DNA from 4 places in the Agrobacterium sp. H141 genome. Region 3 is predicted to be linked to each of the others. Evidence: predicted binding sites of a transcription regulator. Region 3 holds the regulator's gene; each other region holds the start of a gene.
The links. The regulator PhoB, encoded in region 3, activates phosphate uptake and scavenging genes when phosphate is short. The targets are predictions, from matches to a motif close to TGTCATNNANCTGTCAT.
Positions count from the first base shown of each region.

Region 1: a site for PhoB is predicted at 1,753-1,769, ahead of ACWPM9_RS17435 (YrbL family protein). Genes of this name have one in related genera too.
Region 2: a site for PhoB is predicted at 1,533-1,549, ahead of ACWPM9_RS00630 (DUF2794 domain-containing protein). Genes of this name have one in related genera too.
Region 4: a site for PhoB is predicted at 2,003-2,019, ahead of ACWPM9_RS13210 (esterase-like activity of phytase family protein). Genes of this name have one in related genera too.

Region 1 is NZ_CM169893.1:3,705,444-3,710,186, reverse strand. Features, by position in the region: gene ACWPM9_RS17440 (methyl-accepting chemotaxis protein) at 1-1,661, shown strand, start outside; gene ACWPM9_RS17435 (YrbL family protein) at 1,854-2,597, shown strand; gene ACWPM9_RS17430 (SMc00767 family acetate metabolism repressor) at 2,755-3,027, opposite strand; gene aceA (isocitrate lyase) at 3,105-4,394, opposite strand; gene ACWPM9_RS17420 (helix-turn-helix domain-containing protein) at 4,622-4,743, shown strand, end outside.
Region 2 is NZ_CM169893.1:146,785-151,527, forward strand. Features, by position in the region: gene ACWPM9_RS00625 (aspartate-semialdehyde dehydrogenase) at 1-704, opposite strand, end outside; gene ACWPM9_RS00630 (DUF2794 domain-containing protein) at 1,121-1,510, opposite strand; gene ACWPM9_RS00635 (DUF1223 domain-containing protein) at 1,796-2,395, opposite strand; gene acnA (aconitate hydratase AcnA) at 2,740-4,743, opposite strand, start outside.
Region 3 is NZ_CM169893.1:3,855,210-3,859,952, reverse strand. Features, by position in the region: gene argF (ornithine carbamoyltransferase) at 1-703, opposite strand, end outside; gene ACWPM9_RS18135 (aspartate aminotransferase family protein) at 717-1,922, opposite strand; gene ACWPM9_RS18130 (GcrA family cell cycle regulator) at 2,353-2,907, shown strand; gene phoB (phosphate regulon transcriptional regulator PhoB) at 3,027-3,710, opposite strand; gene phoU (phosphate signaling complex protein PhoU) at 3,732-4,445, opposite strand; gene pstB (phosphate ABC transporter ATP-binding protein PstB) at 4,491-4,743, opposite strand, start outside.
Region 4 is NZ_CM169893.1:2,855,657-2,860,399, forward strand. Features, by position in the region: gene ACWPM9_RS13210 (esterase-like activity of phytase family protein) at 1-1,948, opposite strand, end outside; gene ACWPM9_RS13215 (DMT family transporter) at 2,080-2,991, opposite strand; FMN riboswitch at 3,144-3,288, opposite strand; gene hupB (DNA-binding protein HupB) at 3,508-3,786, opposite strand; gene lon (endopeptidase La) at 3,992-4,743, opposite strand, start outside.

The DNA of each region.
Region 1 (4,743 bases), 150 kb from region 3:
TGGACGCCAAGGTCGTGGTGGCCGAAGAGGTTCTGGCCGGTAGCCGCAAGCTGATTACCGGCGTCTACGACCTGCGTATCGTTGCCGAAGCCTTCCGTATCAGCAAGGATCAGGAGGGAATGGAGCGGATCGACCGTCAGGTGAAACTGATTGCCGATAATCTCGAAACACTCGGTGCCAGCATCGAGGACAAGGCCTTCTTCGACAAACTGTCTGCGCATATCACGCCGGCGCTTGCTGCGCTGAAGGACAGCAGTATTGCCCTGGTGGATGTCAGCGCCGAACGCAAAACGGAATATGCCGAGGCCAACCAGGCCATCGTCACGGCCTGGAGCAATCTCACCACCTTCTCCGACATGCAGAAACAGGCAGCCGTGGAAGAGCGCGTTCGCGCCAATGGCGTCTCGATCTCCACGACCGTGATCGGTATCCTGCTGGCGGTTCTGGGCGGAATTGCCCTGGTCCTGACCCTGCAGCGGCCGATTGCCGCCATTACCGGCACCATGCGCCGCATTGCCGATGGCGATCTTGAAACGACGATTGCCGGAGAGGCCCGTGGCGACGAGATCGGTGCCATGGCCCGTGCGCTCGGCATCTTCAAGAACAATGCCCGTGCCAAGATCGAGGTCGAGGCGCAAAGCGAGCAGCAGCGCGAAAGTGCCGAAGCCGAGCGCCGCCGTAACGATGAGGAAAAGCAGGCGCTGGACGCCGAGATCGATCATGCGGTGACGAAGCTTGCCGCAGCGCTGGAACGGTTGGCCGCGGGCGATATTTCCTTCCAGATCGAAGGCAAGTTCAACGGACGGCTGGAACGCCTGCGGGTGGATTTCAACCTGTCGCTGCAGCGCTTGCGCGACACCATGGGCAAGATCACCCATAATGTCGGTCTCATCCAGAACAATGGTCGCCAGATGGCAGGCTCCACCGGCGAGCTTTCCAAGCGGACCGAGCAGCAGGCCGCCTCGCTGGAACAGACGGCCGCCGCCGTCGACGAAATCACCGCAACCGTGCGGGGGGCCGCAGAACGCGCCAAGGAAGCCGACAGCATTGTCGGGGACACCAAGCGCAATGCGGATGAATCCGCCGTCGTGGTCGGCAATGCCATTTCGGCAATGGGGCGCATCGAGGAGGCCTCACGCAAGATCGAGCAGATCATCGACGTGATCGAGGATATTGCCTTCCAGACCAATCTGCTGGCGCTCAACGCCGGCATCGAGGCGGCACGCGCCGGCGACGCCGGCAAGGGCTTTGCCGTTGTCGCCCAGGAGGTGCGTGAACTCGCCCAGCGCTCCGGCGGGGCCGCGCAGGAGATCAAGGGCCTGATCAACAGCTCGTCCGAAGAAGTGGCAACGGGCTCGACCCATGTGAAGGAAGCCGGCGACGTGCTGCAGCGCATCAGCGAGCAGATCGCCACCATCAGCCAGCATGTCAATATGATCGCCACCGCCAGCCAGGAACAGTCTGCCGCGTTGCAGGAGATCAACACCTCCGTCAACTACATGGATCAGATGACCCAGCAGAATGCGGCCATGGTGGAAGAGGCGACGGCCGCAAGCCATGATCTGGCCAATGAGACTGACGATCTGATGGTTCTGGTCCGGCAGTTCCGCATCGAGGCGGAAGGCGTGGCGACCCGCCATCCATCGACTGCCGCCGCCTGATCCGGGCGCGATCTCACGATGAAGTGTTTGTCGGGCTGGCCTTCGGGCCGGCCCTGCTGTCTTTTTAAGGCGGTGCGGCAGTTTGCCGTTTATGACAGGTATGTTACACGGACGCGCAATTAAGGACCGCTGTGATCGCCGTGCGACCCTCGTTCCGTTGGCAGATGAAGCCCCAAGGCGCAGGCACCCGTGATGAAGACGTTACAATTTTCCGACAAGATCGATCTCGCCGAATGGCAGCTTATTGCCGGTGGTGCCTCGCGTGACGTTTATGTTCACGATGACTATCCCGAAATCGTGCTCAAGGTCATTCGCGAAAACAGGCGCGGTCCCAACGGCGAAAAACGACTGCGCTCCAGGCGCAAGTTCTACCGCCATATCCGCCGCTTTGGTGCCTATCTGAGCTTCAGCCGAGAATTCGACGAATTCCTGGAACAGGCGCGCCGGTTTTCCGGCGACGAAGATGTCGCGCTGCCGATTGCCCGCATCTACGGCTTCATACACACCACCAGGGGGCTGGGCATGCTGGTCGAACGGTTGCGTGGACCATCGGGTGAAACAGCCCCGACCATTCGCGATGTGCTGCGCAAACATGGGCCGCAGCCGTGGGTCTTCGAGCTTGTGGATGAATGTTTCGAGGTCATGCGCAAACATCATATCGTCATGGCCGATTGTAGCCCCGACAACTTTGTCCTGACCGGCGACGGCAAGGGTGGCCAGCGCATTGTCTGCATCGACGGCACCGGCGACAAGAGCGCCATCCACATCTATGCCGTGAGCGGCACGCTGAACGCGCTGAAACTGAAGCGCTATCGTAAGCGTCTGCAAGACACCATCGATGCCTTTGTTGTATCCGAAGGCCTGTCGGTGAATGGTGAGGAACTGGCGGCTCAGGCTCAGGATCCATCGCGAGACGCGTCTCGCCAGACGGTCTGATCAGTCAGGCGGTCTGATCAGTCAGGCGATGGCGTTTGACATTGCGCCGCAGTGTCGCCATCCGGTCGGACCGGCATTGCTGTCCCGCGACAAAGAAAGCCGGCCAGAAGGCCGGCTGAGGTGGTGCAGGACAGTGATGAAGCCTGATTAGGCCATCTTATTGTGGCGTCAATTCGACCACGGTGTCGGATATGCGATGGGCCTGCGTGACAACGACGGGGATCAACAGGTCGCCCCAGTTGCCGTCGCCGCCATGGTGGCGGGCGGAGCGGATGAGTTCGACCGAGACGCCACCATCGACGGCCTTCATGACGGAATGGTTGAGGCGATGCAGATCATTGGCGATCATGCGGATCAATGCCTGCTGGTCGCCGTTCATGGCCGATGACTGTTCTTCGGCGCGTTCCTTGACTCGGGTTCTGGGTGTCATGGGTATTTCTCCTCTCATTGCTCGGGGTTGTTGAATTCTGGTTCGATTGGTTGGTGCAGTCGGGACAAGTCCCCCTCTTACTCCGCCGCCGGGCGGAACTGTTCGGTCTCGGTCGACCCCCGCATCGCCGTGGTGGAGGACGTGCCGCCGGAGATGGCGAGCGAGACCGCGTCGAAATAGCCGGTGCCGACTTCGCGCTGGTGCTTGGTCGCCGTGTAGCCGTTGGTCTCCGCTGCGAACTCGGCTTCCTGCAGCTCCGAATAGGCGGCCATCTGCCGGTCCTTGTAGCCGCGGGCCAGTTCGAACATGCCGTAGTTCAGCTGGTGGAAGCCGGCGAGCGTGATGAACTGGAACTTGTAACCCATGGCGCCCAGTTCGCGCTGGAACCTGGCAATGGTCGCGTCATCCAGGTTCTTTTTCCAGTTGAACGACGGCGAGCAGTTATAGGCCAGCTTCTTGCCCGGATGCACCTTGTGCACGGCCTCGGCAAACCGGCGCGCCTGTTCCAGATCCGGCTTGCCGGTTTCCATCCAGATCAGATCGCAATAAGGCGCATAGGCAATGGCGCGGGCAATGCACGGATCGATACCGTTCTTGACGTGGTAGAAGCCTTCCGGCGTGCGGCCGGCATCGTAGTCGACAAAGGGCTGGTCGCGCTCGTCGATATCCGAGGTCAACAGCTTGGCAGCCTCCGCATCGGTGCGGGCGATGATCAAGGTCGAGACGCCCATGACATCGGCGGCCAGGCGTGCGGCCGTCAGGTTGCGGATATGGGCAGCCGTCGGGATCAGGACCTTGCCGCCCAGATGGCCGCACTTCTTCTCCGACGCCAGCTGGTCCTCGAAATGCACCCCGGCCGCGCCCGCCTCGATGAAGGCCTTCATGATCTCGAAGGCATTGAGCGGTCCCCCGAAACCGGCTTCGGCATCGGCGACGATCGGGGCAAACCAGGTGTCCACGGAAAGTCCGTTGCCTTCCTGCGTTTCGATCTGGTCGGCGCGCTGAAGCGTGCGGTTGATGCGCTTGGCAAGCTCGGGTGCCGCATTGGCGGGGTAGAGCGACTGATCGGGATACATGGCAGACGCGGTATTGGCGTCGGCGGCCACCTGCCAGCCGGACAGATAGATCGCCTTCAGCCCGGCACGAACCATCTGCATGGCCTGATTGCCGGAAAGCGCGCCGAGTGCGTTGACGTAACCCTCTTCGTTGATCAGCTGCCAAAGGCGGCTGGCGCCCATTTCGGCCAGCGTATGGCGGATTGCGACGGAGCCACGCAGGCGTTGAACGTCGTCCTGACTATAGGGCCGCTCGATGCCGTCATAACGGCCCCGGGGTGCGTTTGGAATCAGTTTGTCAAAATCGGTCATAATAGAGCTCCTCGCCGTAGATGCCTCCGGTGCACGCCTAAAATCGCGTTCTGTACGCCGGCTTCGATGTGACTGTTTTTACAGTGCGTCGCAAAATACTGCTAGAAACAAAAGGAATTCTGGGGTTTAAATGAGGTTATCTTGTCTGGTCTTTGACAGCAGGGCGGTGTAAATTTGTAAATATTGTAAATGCGGATTTTCTGGCAGACTTGTAAAGGACGGTAAAAATGGCGGAGAACAAGATATTTGCCGGTCCCCGCGTCCGGCGGATCCGCAACGGATTGGGGCTGACCCAGACGGCCATGGCCGAGGCCCTGGAGATCTCGCCGTCCTATCTCAACCTGATCGA
Region 2 (4,743 bases), 570 kb from region 3:
CGCACAGCAGTGCAGGTGACCTTGATCTTCGGATCGAGCATCTTCTTGGTCTCGGCCAGAACCTTCCACTCTTCCTTGGTATAGCCGTCTTCCATGAAGGAATCGATGTGTGGGATCACGTTGAAGGCGATGCGCTTGGTGAATTTCCGCGATTCGATCGGATCGGCGACGAAGACGGCGCGTGTCTGGGAGAACAGCTCATCCATGCCTTCCTTGCCGGCACCAGATACCGACTGGTAGGTGGAGACCACGATACGCTTGATCTTGGCGGCATCGTGCAATGGCTTCAACGCTACGACAAGCTGGGCTGTCGAGCAGTTCGGGTTGGCAATGATATTGCGGCGGGTGAAGTCCTTGATGGCGTCCGGGTTTACTTCCGGTACGATCAATGGAACGTCTGCGTCGTAGCGCCAGGCAGAAGAGTTGTCGATGACAACGCAGCCCTGGGCACCGATCTTTGGCGACCACTTCTTGGAGACATCGCCGCCAGCCGACATCAGGCAGATGTCGGTGTCGGAAAAGTCGTAGTTCTCCAGATTCTGGACCTTCAGCGTCTTGTCGCCAAAGGATGCTTCTGTGCCTTGCGAGCGCGCGGAGGCAAGTGCCACGACCTCGTCAGCCGGGAAACCGCGCTCGGCCAGAATGTTGAGCATTTCGCGACCGACATTGCCGGTGGCGCCTGCGACTGCAACTTTGAAACCCATGATAAACTGCTCTCTTTCTTTCTCTCCGCGGTGGTGAGGGGGTGCTGCAGGGATGCAGCGACCTTGTCCCCGGCCTTGCCGGGGAGAGAGCGGTTGGCCAGAGACGTCAGACGGTTTTCGTCGTCGTTTTGGCCGTGGTCTTGGATGAATTGGAAACCGCAGAAATTGCCCGGACACACAGTGCCAGGTGACAATATTCGGCAGATGCAGCAGCTATCGAGCGCATGCGCGGTTTCCTTTCGCTGCCTGCTATTAAAAGGTTTTTGCCGCAAGTCAAGGTCGATCCTCGGCTGGAACCGCGGTTGGGCATTGCTCAGGCTATCATTGAAGATATTATCTGCGGGTGAATGTTGAGTGGATGACCAAAGGCTCCGGTGCCCGGTTCCATCCTGCAGCGACGATGTTTTGCCGACGCATCAGTCAATCAGCTTCAAGACCTTGTCAAAAACCTTCAGCACCTGCTTGATCTCGTGGCCACGCTTCAGCACCATGCCTGCCGTATTGACCACGCTGAAGGCACCTTGTTTTGCCGCGAGTTTCGGATTTTTCTCTATCCGATACAGTGGCAGCTCACCTGAGCGCTTGAACACTGAAAAGACTGCTTTTTCCCTCGTGTGGTCGATTGCATAGTCACGCCATTCACCGTCACCCACCATGCGGCCATAGACCCAGAGTATGGCATCGAGTTCACGCCGGTGGAATGTGACGGGAAGCGGGTCACGGCTTTTCTTGTATTCCCGCAGATCGACGACTGAGGCCGCGCCGCTTTCCATACGGTTCTCATCGTCACGCGGAAAATCGGTCATAGGCGCTCCTCGTCCTTTCATTATGACAGGCGAGCGACAGTTTGCCGGAGCCTGAAAAAAATGCAAGGGCGCCAGTAAAATCCTGAATTTACAGTCGCTTAGGGTCGACAAAATGAGATTTTGGGGCGTGCCGTATTTTGGTCAAAAGAGCGCCCCAATTAGAGACGACATTGAGTTTCCGGTTGGCGCCTGGCGCCAATGGTCCGGTCTGGCGCATTGACCCCTTACCCCCAGCCCCCCAATGTTCTGGATCGGACCGCCGGTTTTCAAGCCTTGGCAGTCACTTCAGGAACTTTGCTTGGCGGTAAGTATGGTTGCGCCGAGGATTGCGCCGGGTTCGCCGTTTGGACCCCGCATTTGAACGAGAATAGCGCAACCGTCGCTCTTGTCTTCACCCATTACCTTTGACGGCAAGACAAGCTTTGTCTCTTCGCCGCTCCACACGCCGACGGTCTGGACATCTGTTACGCTGTTCCAGTTGGAGACCTTCTGGCCCTCATTGGTGCCCTTGGTGATCTCCATGTCCTGCCGCTTGCGGAAATAAACGACGACGATATCCGCTTCGCCTGATCCTTCGCCCACCGTGATCTTGAGTTTGCCGCCACGGCTGACGGCGCGGATCGGAACGTGGAGACCGCTGCCTCTCGCACGCATCACATCCAGGCGCTTGTTCAGCACGGCAACGTCTGTGCCCTTCTGCTGCTCGCGTCCGTTGAGAATGGCTTGCGGCGTATAGACACCGCTGCGCCCCAGCGTATGAGCATAGCCATATTGACGGTTTGAGTTCTCCGGCCTGCTCAGAGGGTCAGTCCAACCGCGGTAGTTCCAGTAATCGACATGATAGGCGAGCGCGACGATATCCTGCTGGACGGCAAGATAACTCATGGCTCGGTCTGCCGCCACGCATGACATACAGCCTTGCGATACGAACAGTTCTATGACGCCCTTGGGCGTTTTTCCCACGTCGTCAGCATGTGCATTCCCCGTAAGAGAGATGCTCAGAAGCAGGATCGACGCAAGTAATCTCGAAATCATGGGAACCGCTCTATTCAATGCCATTGGTCCGTCCGCAATTTCCGCGCAGACGCCGCAATTTCCATGAGACACATACTCCGTCCGTTTTTCAACAGAAAGTCACGATGGGGTGAGGCTGGGTTGATGAAAAATGCGCCATGAAAAAAGCCGCCGGAACTGTCCGGCGGCTTCTCGTTAAATTGGCTGAAGACGGATCAGGCGACCAGATCGCGCAGAACGGTCTGAAGGATGCCGCCGTTGTTGACGTAGGTCACCTCATCGAGCGTATCGATACGGCAGATCAGGGGAACTTCCTTCACAGTGCCGTCGCCGTAGGTGATCTTGGCGATCTTCTTCTCGCGGGGCTTGATTTCACCATCCAGGCCCTCGATCGTAACCGTTTCATCGCCCTTGAGGCCGAGCGAGGTCCAGGTCGTGCCGTTCTCGAAGCAGAACGGAACAACGCCCATGCCAACCAGGTTCGAACGGTGAATACGCTCAAAGCTTTCGGCCACGACTGCGCGAACGCCGAGCAGGTTGGTACCCTTGGCAGCCCAGTCACGCGACGAACCGTTGCCGTATTCGCCACCTGCGAAAATGACCAACGGAACGCCTTCTTCCTTGTACATCATGGCCGCATCGTAAATCGACATCTCTTCCTTGGACGGATAGTGGATGGTGTAGCCACCTTCCTTGCCGTTCGGGCCGAGCATGTGGTTGCGGATGCGGATGTTGGCGAAAGTGCCGCGCATCATGACTTCGTGGTTACCGCGACGCGTACCGTACTGGTTGAAGTCAGCAATGCCGACGCCATTTTCCAACAGGTATTCACCAGCAGGGGACTGCGCCTTGATCGAACCGGCCGGAGAAATGTGGTCGGTGGTGATCTTGTCGCCGAACAGGCCAAGTACGCGAGCGTTCTCGATGTTTGCAACACCGGAACCGGTCCTGCCCATGCCAACAAAGTAAGGCGGGTTCTGCACATAGGTCGAATTATTGTCCCAGGCATAGGTCTGGCCAGGCGGGATCTGAACAGCCTGCCAGTTTTCATCACCCTTGAACACGTCGGCATAGCGTGACTCATAGAGTTCGCGTGTGACGTATTTCAGGATGAATTCCTGGATTTCCTTCGAAGTCGGCCAGATATCCTTCAGATAGACCGGATTTCCGTCGGTGTCTTCGCCGAGCGGTTCGGAGGTCAGATCCTTCTGCACGGAGCCTGCCAGGGCATAGGCAACGACCAGCGGCGGAGATGCCAGGTAATTGGCCTGAACGTCTGGAGAGATACGGCCTTCGAAGTTGCGGTTGCCCGAGAGAACACCGGCTGTGATCAGACCCTTGTCGTTGATGGTCTTAGAGACCGGAGCCGGAAGCGGGCCGGAGTTACCGATGCAGGTGGTGCAACCGAAGCCGACCAGATTGAAGCCCAGCGCGTCGAGGTCCTTCTGCAAACCGGACTTCTCGAGATATTCGCCGACGACCTGGGATCCGGGTGCGAGCGAGGTCTTGACCCAAGGCTTGGACTTCAAGCCCTTGGCAACTGCGTTGCGGGCCAGAAGACCGGCTGCAATCAGTACACTGGGGTTCGACGTATTGGTGCAGGATGTGATGGCTGCGATGCAGACGTCACCGTGTCCGAGATCGAAGTCGGTGCTTTCTACTGCGTATCGGTTCGAAAGCTGACCCGGCTTCTTATAGACCTCATCAAGAGATGTGGCAAAGTTCGGCGCAATGGTTTCGAGTGGTAGGCGACCTTCTGGACGCTTCGGGCCGGCCATGGACGGGACGACGTCATTGAGGTCGAGTTCCAGCGTGTCGGTGAAGACCAGGTCGGAACCATCGCCTTCACGCCACATGCCCTGAGCCTTGGAATAGGCTTCGACAAGCGCGATCCGCTCGTGTGTACGGCCAGACATGGTGAGGTAGTTGATGGTTTCGCCGTCGACCGGGAAGAAGCCGCAGGTCGCGCCGTATTCCGGACCCATGTTGCCGATCGTTGCACGGTCAGCGAGTGGCATGTTGTCCATGCCCGGGCCAAAGAATTCGACGAACTTGGAAACAACGCCCTTCTGGCGCAGCATCTGAACGACGGTCAGTACGAGATCGGTCGCGGTCACGCCTTCCTTGAGCTTGCCGGTCAGCTTGAAACCGATGACTTCCGGCAGAAGCATGGAAACCGGCTGTCCGAGCATGGCCGCTTCGGCTTCAATACCGCCAAC
Region 3 (4,743 bases):
GCGCCTTGTGTTCCAGGTTCATCGAAACCCAGGTATCGGTGATCACGGCATCAACATCCGCAACAGCCCTCTCTGCATCATGGGTCAGCATGATCTCGCCACCATTGTCGCGCGCCCAGTTGAGGATCTTGTCATCGGGTTCTGAGCCCATCGGCACGGCCATGTTCATGCGGTAGCCAAACCGGGCAGAGCCTTCCACGAGCGAATGCAGCACATTATTGCCGTCACCGGTCCATGCGAGCGTTTTGCCAGAGATTGGCCCGCGATGCTCCTCGAAGGTCATGATGTCGGCCATGATCTGGCAAGGATGGGTCATATCCGTCAGGGCGTTGATCACCGGCACTGTGGCATGCTCGGCCATTTCCAGCAGGCGCGAATGGTCGGTGGTGCGGATCATGATGGCGTCGACATAACGCGACAGCACCTTGGCTGTATCGCCAATGGTTTCGGCGCGACCGAGCTGCATTTCGGTGCCGGACAGGAACAGTGTCTCCCCACCGAGTTGGCGCATGCCCACATCGAAGGACACGCGGGTGCGGGTGGACGGTTTCTCGAAAATCATCGCCAGCATCTTGCCGGCTAGAGGCTTGTCGTCCGTGCCGGCCTTGGTCGCGCTTTTGCGCGCCATGGCGTCGTCAAGGATGGAGCGCAGTTCGCTGGCCGAAACGGCCGAGAGATCGAGAAAATGCTTTGGAGATGCCATTCTATCTTACCTGTCAGCCGTGAAGGCTTGTCTTGTGATCCTGTGTGTGGAGTGTTTCGGCAGCCTGTTCCAGGCGAGCCAATCCTTCGCGTGCTTCTTCGGCCGTCGTCGTCAACGGTGGCAGCAGCCGGATGACGTTTTCGCCGGCTGGAACGCCGAGCAGATGCGCCGAGCGCATCGCATGCAAAAGATCAGCGGAAGGCACGCGTGCCTTGACGCCCAGCATCAAGCCTTCGCCGCGCACTTCCTCGATCACATCGGGGAAGCGATCCTTCAGCGCGGCAAGTCCCTGGCGGAACACGAGGGCAACGTCCCGGACATGCTGAAGAAAATCATCTTCCAGAATAACGTCCAGGACAGCGTTGCCGACCGCCATGCCCATTGGATTGCCGCCATAAGTGGATCCGTGTGTGCCGGCCGTCATTCCGGAAGCGGCCTCTTCGGTTGCAAGGCACGCGCCGAGCGGGAACCCGCCGCCAATACCCTTGGCAACCGCCATGATGTCTGGCGTGATGCCCGCCCATTCATGGGCAAACAGCTTGCCGGTACGGCCAACACCGCACTGCACTTCATCAAGCATCAGCAAAAGGCCGTGCTCATCGCAAAGTGCGCGCAATTCCCGCAGGAAGGCGTTGGACGCGAGGCGAATACCGCCTTCGCCCTGCAACGGTTCAAGCAGGATGCCAGCCGTCTCCTCGGTGATCGCAGCCTTCACAGCTTCGATGTCGCCGAACGCAACCTGATCGAAGCCGGGAGCCTTGGGGCCGAAGCCTTCCAGATACTTTTCCTGACCACCAGCCGCAATCGTCGCGATCGTCCGGCCGTGAAACGCGCCCTCAAAGGTAATGATGTGGAAGCGTTCTGGGTTGCCCTTGGCAAAATGGTAACGACGCGCGGTCTTGATCGCGCATTCCAGAGCTTCTGCGCCGGAATTGGTAAAGAACACGCGGTCGGCAAATGTTGCAGCCGTCAGACGCTCGGCAAGCTTTTCCTGGCCCGGAATGTCGTAGAGATTGGAAAGGTGCCAAACCTTGTCCGCCTGCTCTTTTAAGGCGCTCACCAGATGAGGATGCGCATGGCCGAGTGAGTTCACCGCGACGCCGGCGGCAAAGTCGAGATAGCGCTCGCCGTCTTCGGTGATCAGCCAGACACCCTCGCCGCGTTCGAAGCGCAACGGAGCGCGATTATAGGTCTGATAGAGCGGGGAGGCCTCGGCCATTGCGCTTGACTCCTTCGACAGGCACGGAAGATACGGGTTTCGCTGATTGGCGGGTGTTACGAAGTCTAAAAATCAAAAATGCCGCCTTGCGGCGGCTCGCGCACTATCTTCATTTCGGACCCCCATGTCAATAAATCACCGCAATTGCGGGACTTTTTAGCACGGTGCCGTCGCAGCCACGCTTTAGTAGGCGATAGTGGTATTTTAGCCTGTGGACAGCAAGTTGGGGAAAACTATGAAATCGATTCGCGATGATTCCGGCGACTCTTGTCACGGAGTCAGGCTCACACTAGGTTAATGATCAATTACTAGACTGCATGCGGCGGAACTAGTCACCGACAATATCGAGGCATATTTTTTGTTTCGGAGTCTTCCGAGGCAGCGGTGAAGGATTCGGCCTCGGAATGCGCTACAGGCGGAGATATTTGGCATGAATTGGACTGATGAGCGCGTTGAAAGGCTGACGAAGTTGTGGGCCGAAGGTCTCAGCGCAAGCCAGATCGCGGCACAACTAGGCGGCGTCAGTCGAAACGCTGTCATTGGCAAGGTACACCGACTTTGTTTGCCCGGTCGCGCCAAGGCTGGCGGCTCCTCGTCTGCCTCTCGCGCGCCAAAGCGTCCGGCGCCAACGACAGCGCGGCCGCAAAGCTTTCAGCCACGTGTAGCCACGCGCTCGGCCGCCCGTCCTGCCGGCACAACCGTGTCACAGGATGAAATCGATGCTGGTGGCGAAGAGGAGCGTGCAGTCGTTCCGGTGCCATCCAATGTCGTGGTGCCGATTTCGCGTCGTCTTGCCCTCACGGAACTCACCGATCGCACCTGCAAATGGCCGATTGGCGATCCGATGACTGATGAGTTTCATTTCTGCGGCTGCGAGGCATCGGATAACGCACCTTACTGCACCTACCACTCGAAACTGGCTTATCAGCCAGTCAATGACCGCAGGCGCTCATCCGCGCAAAAGCAATCGCTTCCCAGCCGATAAAGATCATGAGATGAGGCCCCGCAAGGGGCCTTTTTTATGTAGTAAGTAAAAAGCCCACCGCCTGGCTGGGCAATGGGCTGAAACAGCGGTAGCAACCGCCAGCATGGGTCGGTAACCTGTCAGGCCTCCATGGAATATCCAGCGCCGCGCACGGTGCGGATCACGTCCTGCATGTTGGAAAAATTAAGCGCCTTGCGTAGCCGGCCGACATGCACGTCCACGGTACGCTCGTCCACATAGATGTCATGCCCCCACACACCGTCCAGAAGCTGTGAACGCGAATAGACACGCCCGGGCGATGCCATCAGGAATTCCAGCAGACGAAACTCGGTCGGTCCAAGTCGAACTTCACGGCTCTTGCGGTGAACACGATGCGTTTCGCGGTCGAGTTCGATGTCGCCGCAACGCAGAACGCTGGACAGCACTTCTGGCCGCGCCCTACGCAGCATGGCTTTTACCCGTGCCATCAGTTCCGGTGTGGAGAAGGGCTTGACCACGTAGTCGTCTGCACCTGTCGCCAATCCGCGTATGCGTTCGCTTTCCTCGCCGCGTGCCGTCAACATGATGATCGGCAGCCGTTCTGTTTCCGGGCGAACCCGAAGGCGGCGGCAAAGTTCGATCCCCGACACGCCGGGCAACATCCAGTCAAGGATCAGGAGATCAGGAACCCGTTCCTGCATGCGTATTTCGGCCTCGTCGCCCCGAAGGATCGTCTCGACTTCATAGCCCTCAGATTCCAGATTGTAACGCAGGAGGACGCTCAGCGCCTCCTCGTCTTCAACCACAGCTATTTTCGGCGCCATCTAGTGTCTCACTTCAAGTGCTTATTCCGCGACCGCACTGACATCGGTCGTCGTATCGTCCTTGGGACGGTCACCTTCCGGCTGCGTACCGGTGGTCATGTAATAGATGGTCTCTGCGATATTGGTCGCGTGGTCACCCACTCGCTCGATATTCTTGGCGCAGAACAGCAGATGCGTGCAGGTCGTGATATTGCGCGGATCTTCCATCATGTAGGTCAAAAGCTCGCGAAACAGCGAGGTGTAGATGGCGTCGATCTCTTCGTCGCGGTCACGGATGATCTTGGCCTTTTCCGCAGAACGGGTGGTGTAGACATCCAGAACATCGGTCAGCTGTTCGAGTGCGAGTTCGGAGAGATGTTCCAGTCCGCGCGCCAGCTTGCGGGGAACGCCGGTGCCCTGAACGGCCATCACGCGCTTTGCATTGTTCTTGCCCATGTCACCAACGCGTTCCAGATCGCTGGCGATTCGCAGCGCACCGATGATTTCGCGCAGGTCGGCTGCGACCGGCTGGCGACGAGCTATGGTGATGATGGCCTTGTCACCGATTTCGCGCTCGGCATTGTCCATCACCACGTCGTCAGAAATCACCTTCTGGGCAAGGGCGGCGTCGGAATTGACCAATGCGCGGACCGAGTCACCGACCATCTGTTCGGCAAGGCCCCCCATCTCGGAGATGCGCCGGATCAGATATTTAAGGTCTTCATCGAAAGCGGATAGAATATGGGTCGATGGCATTTGAGGTATCCTCGAAATTGGCTTCAGCGCGGATGAAACGGGATATCAGCCGAAGCGGCCCATGATGTAATCCTGCGTGCGCTGATCATCCGGATTGGTGAACATCTTGTCTGTGTCGTTTTCTTCAACGAGTACGCCAAGATGGAACATGGCGGTGCGCTGCGAGACACGCGCGGCCTGCTGCATCGAGTGCGTCACGATCACGATCGTGTAATTGGCGCGCAGCTCGTGGATGAGTTCTTCAACCTTGGCCGTCGCAATCGGATCGAGCGCCGAACAGGGTTCATCCATCAGAATG
Region 4 (4,743 bases), 1.0 Mb from region 3:
GTTTCTTGATCCTGGCCGCATCGCCAAGCTGGTTGTCGCGCTCGACGATATAGAGCTGGCCATCGTGGGCGGTGATTTCCGACAGGCCGACCCAGCCCTTTTCACCCTTGTCGAGCGGATAGCGAACGGCTGCCCACTCCTTGGAGGCTGGCTTGTAGGAGACGAGCTTGACGGTGCCCTTGTCATCATCCTTCCATTCGCGCTGAACGGCCATCCACAAGGTGGCGTCATCGCCGGAGCCGAGCATGGTCACGCCTTCGAAACCAAAGCGGACTTCGTTTTTCAAAAGGTCTTCCGGCAGTGAGACTTCGTCGGTGATCGCACCCTTGCCATCAACGTGATAGAGCGCGTGCGGCACTTCCTTTTCCGTATTGCCTTCAGAGGCAAGCCAGTAGCCGCCCTGACCGTCGAGCGTGATGCCTTCGATGTCGAGCTTCTTGGCAGCCTTGCCGTCCCGTGTGATCGGCAGAGCCGATGTGATTTTTGCGGGCTTTGCTGTCGCATCAATTGTGAAGATCTGCGGCTGCGCCGAATAGAAGCTGTCATTGACCGCATAAAGGATTCCGGGCTTCTCGGCGTCGCCAACGAGGCCGGAGAGTGCGCCCCAGCCGATGATATTGCCGTCAGCGGAGACCGATTCGATCATCGGATAAGAGGCTGCGCCCTCTTCCTGGGCATAGATCATGACATGCGAACGCGCGCCGCCATCTTCGCCGAGGTCGACTTCGTTTGCCGTCGCCAGCAGCTTGCGGCCTGGAATAGCAGCAGCACTTTCGGGAGAGATACCGGATGGCAGGATCTGCACCAGTTCAGGATCGGCACCGGTATCCTTGTAGACGCCGACGACAGAGCCACGCTCCGACAGAACGAAGATGTAGGTCTGGCCATCGAAGGAGGCGACTTCGAGACCTTCTGTCTCGATACCCTTCTTGCCGGCGCGCTTGTCAGGGAAATGGCCGAGGCGGGCCACTTCGCGTTCGAACGACGCACCGGATTCGAACAGAACCTTGCCGGTCTTGTCGAAGATGGTGAAGCCACGCGAGCCACCCTGGTAGTCGCCTTCATTGGCGATCACAATACGATTGTCGTCCAGCCACTTCACAGCGTCAGGCTCGCGCTTCACATCTTTCAGAGACCCGGTGAAGTCGAGCTTGCCGTCTTTTTCGATGTCGATACCGTCAAGATCGACCGAACCAGCGGAGAAATTCGCGGTCACCTTGGAAGTCTTGCCGTCAATGATGACGATGTGATTGTTTTCCTGCATCGTCAGGGCAATTTCGCCGAGCGAATTGATGGCGACGAATTCCGGTTCCGGATCTTCAGGCGCGATCTCGGCAAGACCGGTCACGTCCACATGGCTGAGTGCGCCGCAATCGGCGGTGCCATCCTTGATTGGAATGATGACCACATCGCCGGCGGGCATCTGCGGCATTGCACCGTCATTCAGTTCTTCGTCGCGCTCGTTTTCGATTGCAACGGCAATGAAGGACTTATCTGGGGAGACCGCAACCGAATCGGGCTGACCGCCGAGATCGCAGCTGGCTTCAACGGTCTTGGATGTCAGACCGACGATGGCGAGCTTGCCCGATGGCTTCACATAGCTTTCGGAAGTGTTCACACCTGCGAAGACCTTGTCGCCGGCGATAGCAACTGAGGTCGGCTCGCCGTCGAGCATGACAGCGCCTGCTGCCTTGGGTGCCTTTGGATCGGTGATGTCGACGAAGCCGATGCCGCCAAGCGGGCTATCGGAATAGACGAGCGTGTTGCCGTCTTCCGAGGCATAGATGATTTCAGCCGAGGTTTGCGTCATCGGATCCTGGTCCGCCGGCAGATTGGTGGCGACAGGGAAAGACGCGATGCGGTTGAAGACCTGTTCCGCGCCAGCCGGGATGGCGGCGGAAGCGAGCAGAGCCGCGGTCAGGGCCGCGCGGGAAAATCCTGAAGTCATGGGAGAGCCCTCCTGTTCCATGAGAATGAGACAGGAGGCTTGTGCGTCACTTGGATGACAGACGAATGACAATGGCCGCCGATAGGCTGCAGTGATTGCCTCTATCGACCCCGCCGGGGCTTATCCACAGCTCAGGCCGGCAGTTGCGTCTCCCGCTTCTCCTTGCCCATCTCTGTCCACATCAGGAACAGCGAAGCCGACAGGATCATCAGCGCACCCAGCCAGAGATAGCCTGCAGGCGCATAGCCGAACACCAACCACCCGGCCAGTACGTTGAGCGGCAGCTTCAGATCGTCGAATGGCTGTACATAAGCAGCATCGGCGACGCTGTAGGCGAGTGTCAGGAGATATTGGCCGAACGCTGTCAGTAGGCCTGCCACGAGCAGAAGCGCCAACACCTGGCCGGTCGGCACCTCAAAGCCCGAGGCCAGTGCCAGACCGCCATTGATGGGCGTCAGCAGCACCAGCAGCCAGACGGTGACGGTTTCTGCAGGCTCGAAATTGGTGAGGTTCTTCATCACCAGCGACGACGCTCCCCAGAGCAGGGCTGCCAGCACCGGCAGAAGCGCGGCTGCGGTAAATCCATCCGACCATGGCTGCAGAATGATCATGGCACCGGTGAAACCGACAGCCGTTGCTGCCCAGCGCACAGGCCCGACACGTTCGCCCAAGAACAGGCGCGCGCCCATGATGATGAAGAAAGGCGAGGTCATCACCAGTGCGATGGCCTGCCAGATCGGCACCGAGGCCAGACCGATGGTCCAGGCCTGAACGCCAAAGGCGGCAAAGACCACTCGGATGATGTGACGCCAGGGATAGATCGTCTTCATGGACTTGATGCCAAGTCGGGCCAGCAAAGGCAGCGACAGCACGAAGGCAAAGCCATATTGCCAAAAGGCCGTCGAGGACGGTGAAAAGCCCAAAGTCATGGTGAGCCGCTGGGTAGCGACATTGAGAGCGGCAAAGGCAATGCCTGCGAGCACCATGAAAAATGCACCGGTTACGGCGCGGGAACGCACAAGCAAAATCAAGCTCTGATTCATGTCATTCTTCCTTCACGTCAAAGGATCAACACAAATCAGGACGCATGAGAGGGATAGCGGCACAGTGCGCAAGACAATGACGATGCACCGTCTAACGAACACCCTCCCCCGCGCCTGCCCGATGGCAGAACGCAAGTCGGAAGCCGCCAGGATCTCATTCTCTTTCATCCGGACTATGACCGTCGGCCCCGGCATCTCACCGGATCTGCTGACCTCCGCTTTCACGGAGCGCTCGCGGGCTCGGGAGAAAGGTCCCATACCGCCGGTGGGGACTTTCACCCCGCCCTGAGAATTCATGCCGGATTATCCGGCGACCATGAGTTAAGTGAAATCGGCGGTTTCATCAAGCACCGAATGATCCGCGTTTGCGAAACACTGCGTCTCTGAAAATGGCCAGCCCGCATGACGGGATGGGGGCCGCGCCCACAAAAAAAGAGCCCGACGCGTGTCCGGGCTCTTTTCATCACTTCGCAATGAAGAGAAGTGCAAAGGCGCTTCCAGGGAAGCGCCCCACAATTACTTGTTATTAACGGCGTCCTTCAGACCCTTGCCGGCCGTGAACTTCGGCACGTTGCGTGCCGGAATGTCGACTTCTGCGCCTGTCGAAGGGTTGCGACCCTTGGATGCTTCACGATGCGAAACGGTAAAGGCACCGAAGCCAGCGAGACGGATGTCGCCGCCCTTTGCGAGTTCAGCCTGTACAGTTTCGAAAACTGCATCCACTGCCGACGCTGCGTCGGCCTTGGTCAAACCGCCCTTTTCGGCGACAGCAGATACGAGCTCGTTCTTATTCATGTTTCCACCCTTTCTGATTGGCATGAAACGACTCTGAATTGAGGTCGGGCGGAGAATACGTGTAGTTCCGCCCATAGCAACTGAAAAGCACTGCAAAAGCCCGCAAAACAAGACGTTCCGGCGTTTTTACACAAAAAAGGCTGGCATATTAGCCAGCCTTTTCATTGGGAATGTGCCAATTTGGCAAGAATGCGGCAATTAAGCCTCAGTGTGCCACTGAAGCGCCACCTTCTTCGGCCCCGTCAGCCGTTGTAACGGCGGGCGTTTGAAGGCTTGCATCCCATTCGATCGGCTCCGGAACGCGCAGCAATGCGTGCTCAATCACCTCGCCCATGCGGGACACGGGAACGATCTCAAGATTGTTCTTCACATTGTCCGGAATGTCAGCCAGATCCTTGGCATTTTCTTCCGGGATCAGAACCTTCTTGATGCCGCCGCGAAGGGCCGCAAGCAGCTTTTCCTTCAGGCCGCCGATCGGCAGCACGCGACCGCGCAAGGTCACTTCCCCTGTCATCGCGATATCCTTCGACACCGGAATACCGGTCATGATGGACACGATGGCGGTTGCCATGGCGATACCGGCAGACGGACCGTCCTTCGGCGTTGCACCTTCTGGAACGTGCACGTGTATGTCCGACTTGTCGAAGCGCGGAGGCTCAATGCCGAAATCGACAGCGCGCGAGCGGACGTAAGACGCCGCAGCCGAGATCGATTCCTTCATGACGTCCTTCAGGTTACCGGTCACAGTCATACGACCTTTACCCGGCATCATGACGCCTTCGATTGTCAGCAGCTCGCCGCCAACCTCTGTCCATGCAAGACCGGTGACGATACCAACCTGATCCTCGCCCTCAGCTTCACCGTGACGGAAGCGCGGAACACCGAGGTAATCGTGGATGTTGGCAGCTGTGACCGAAACCGACTTCACCTTACCCTTGATGATTTCGGTCACGGCCT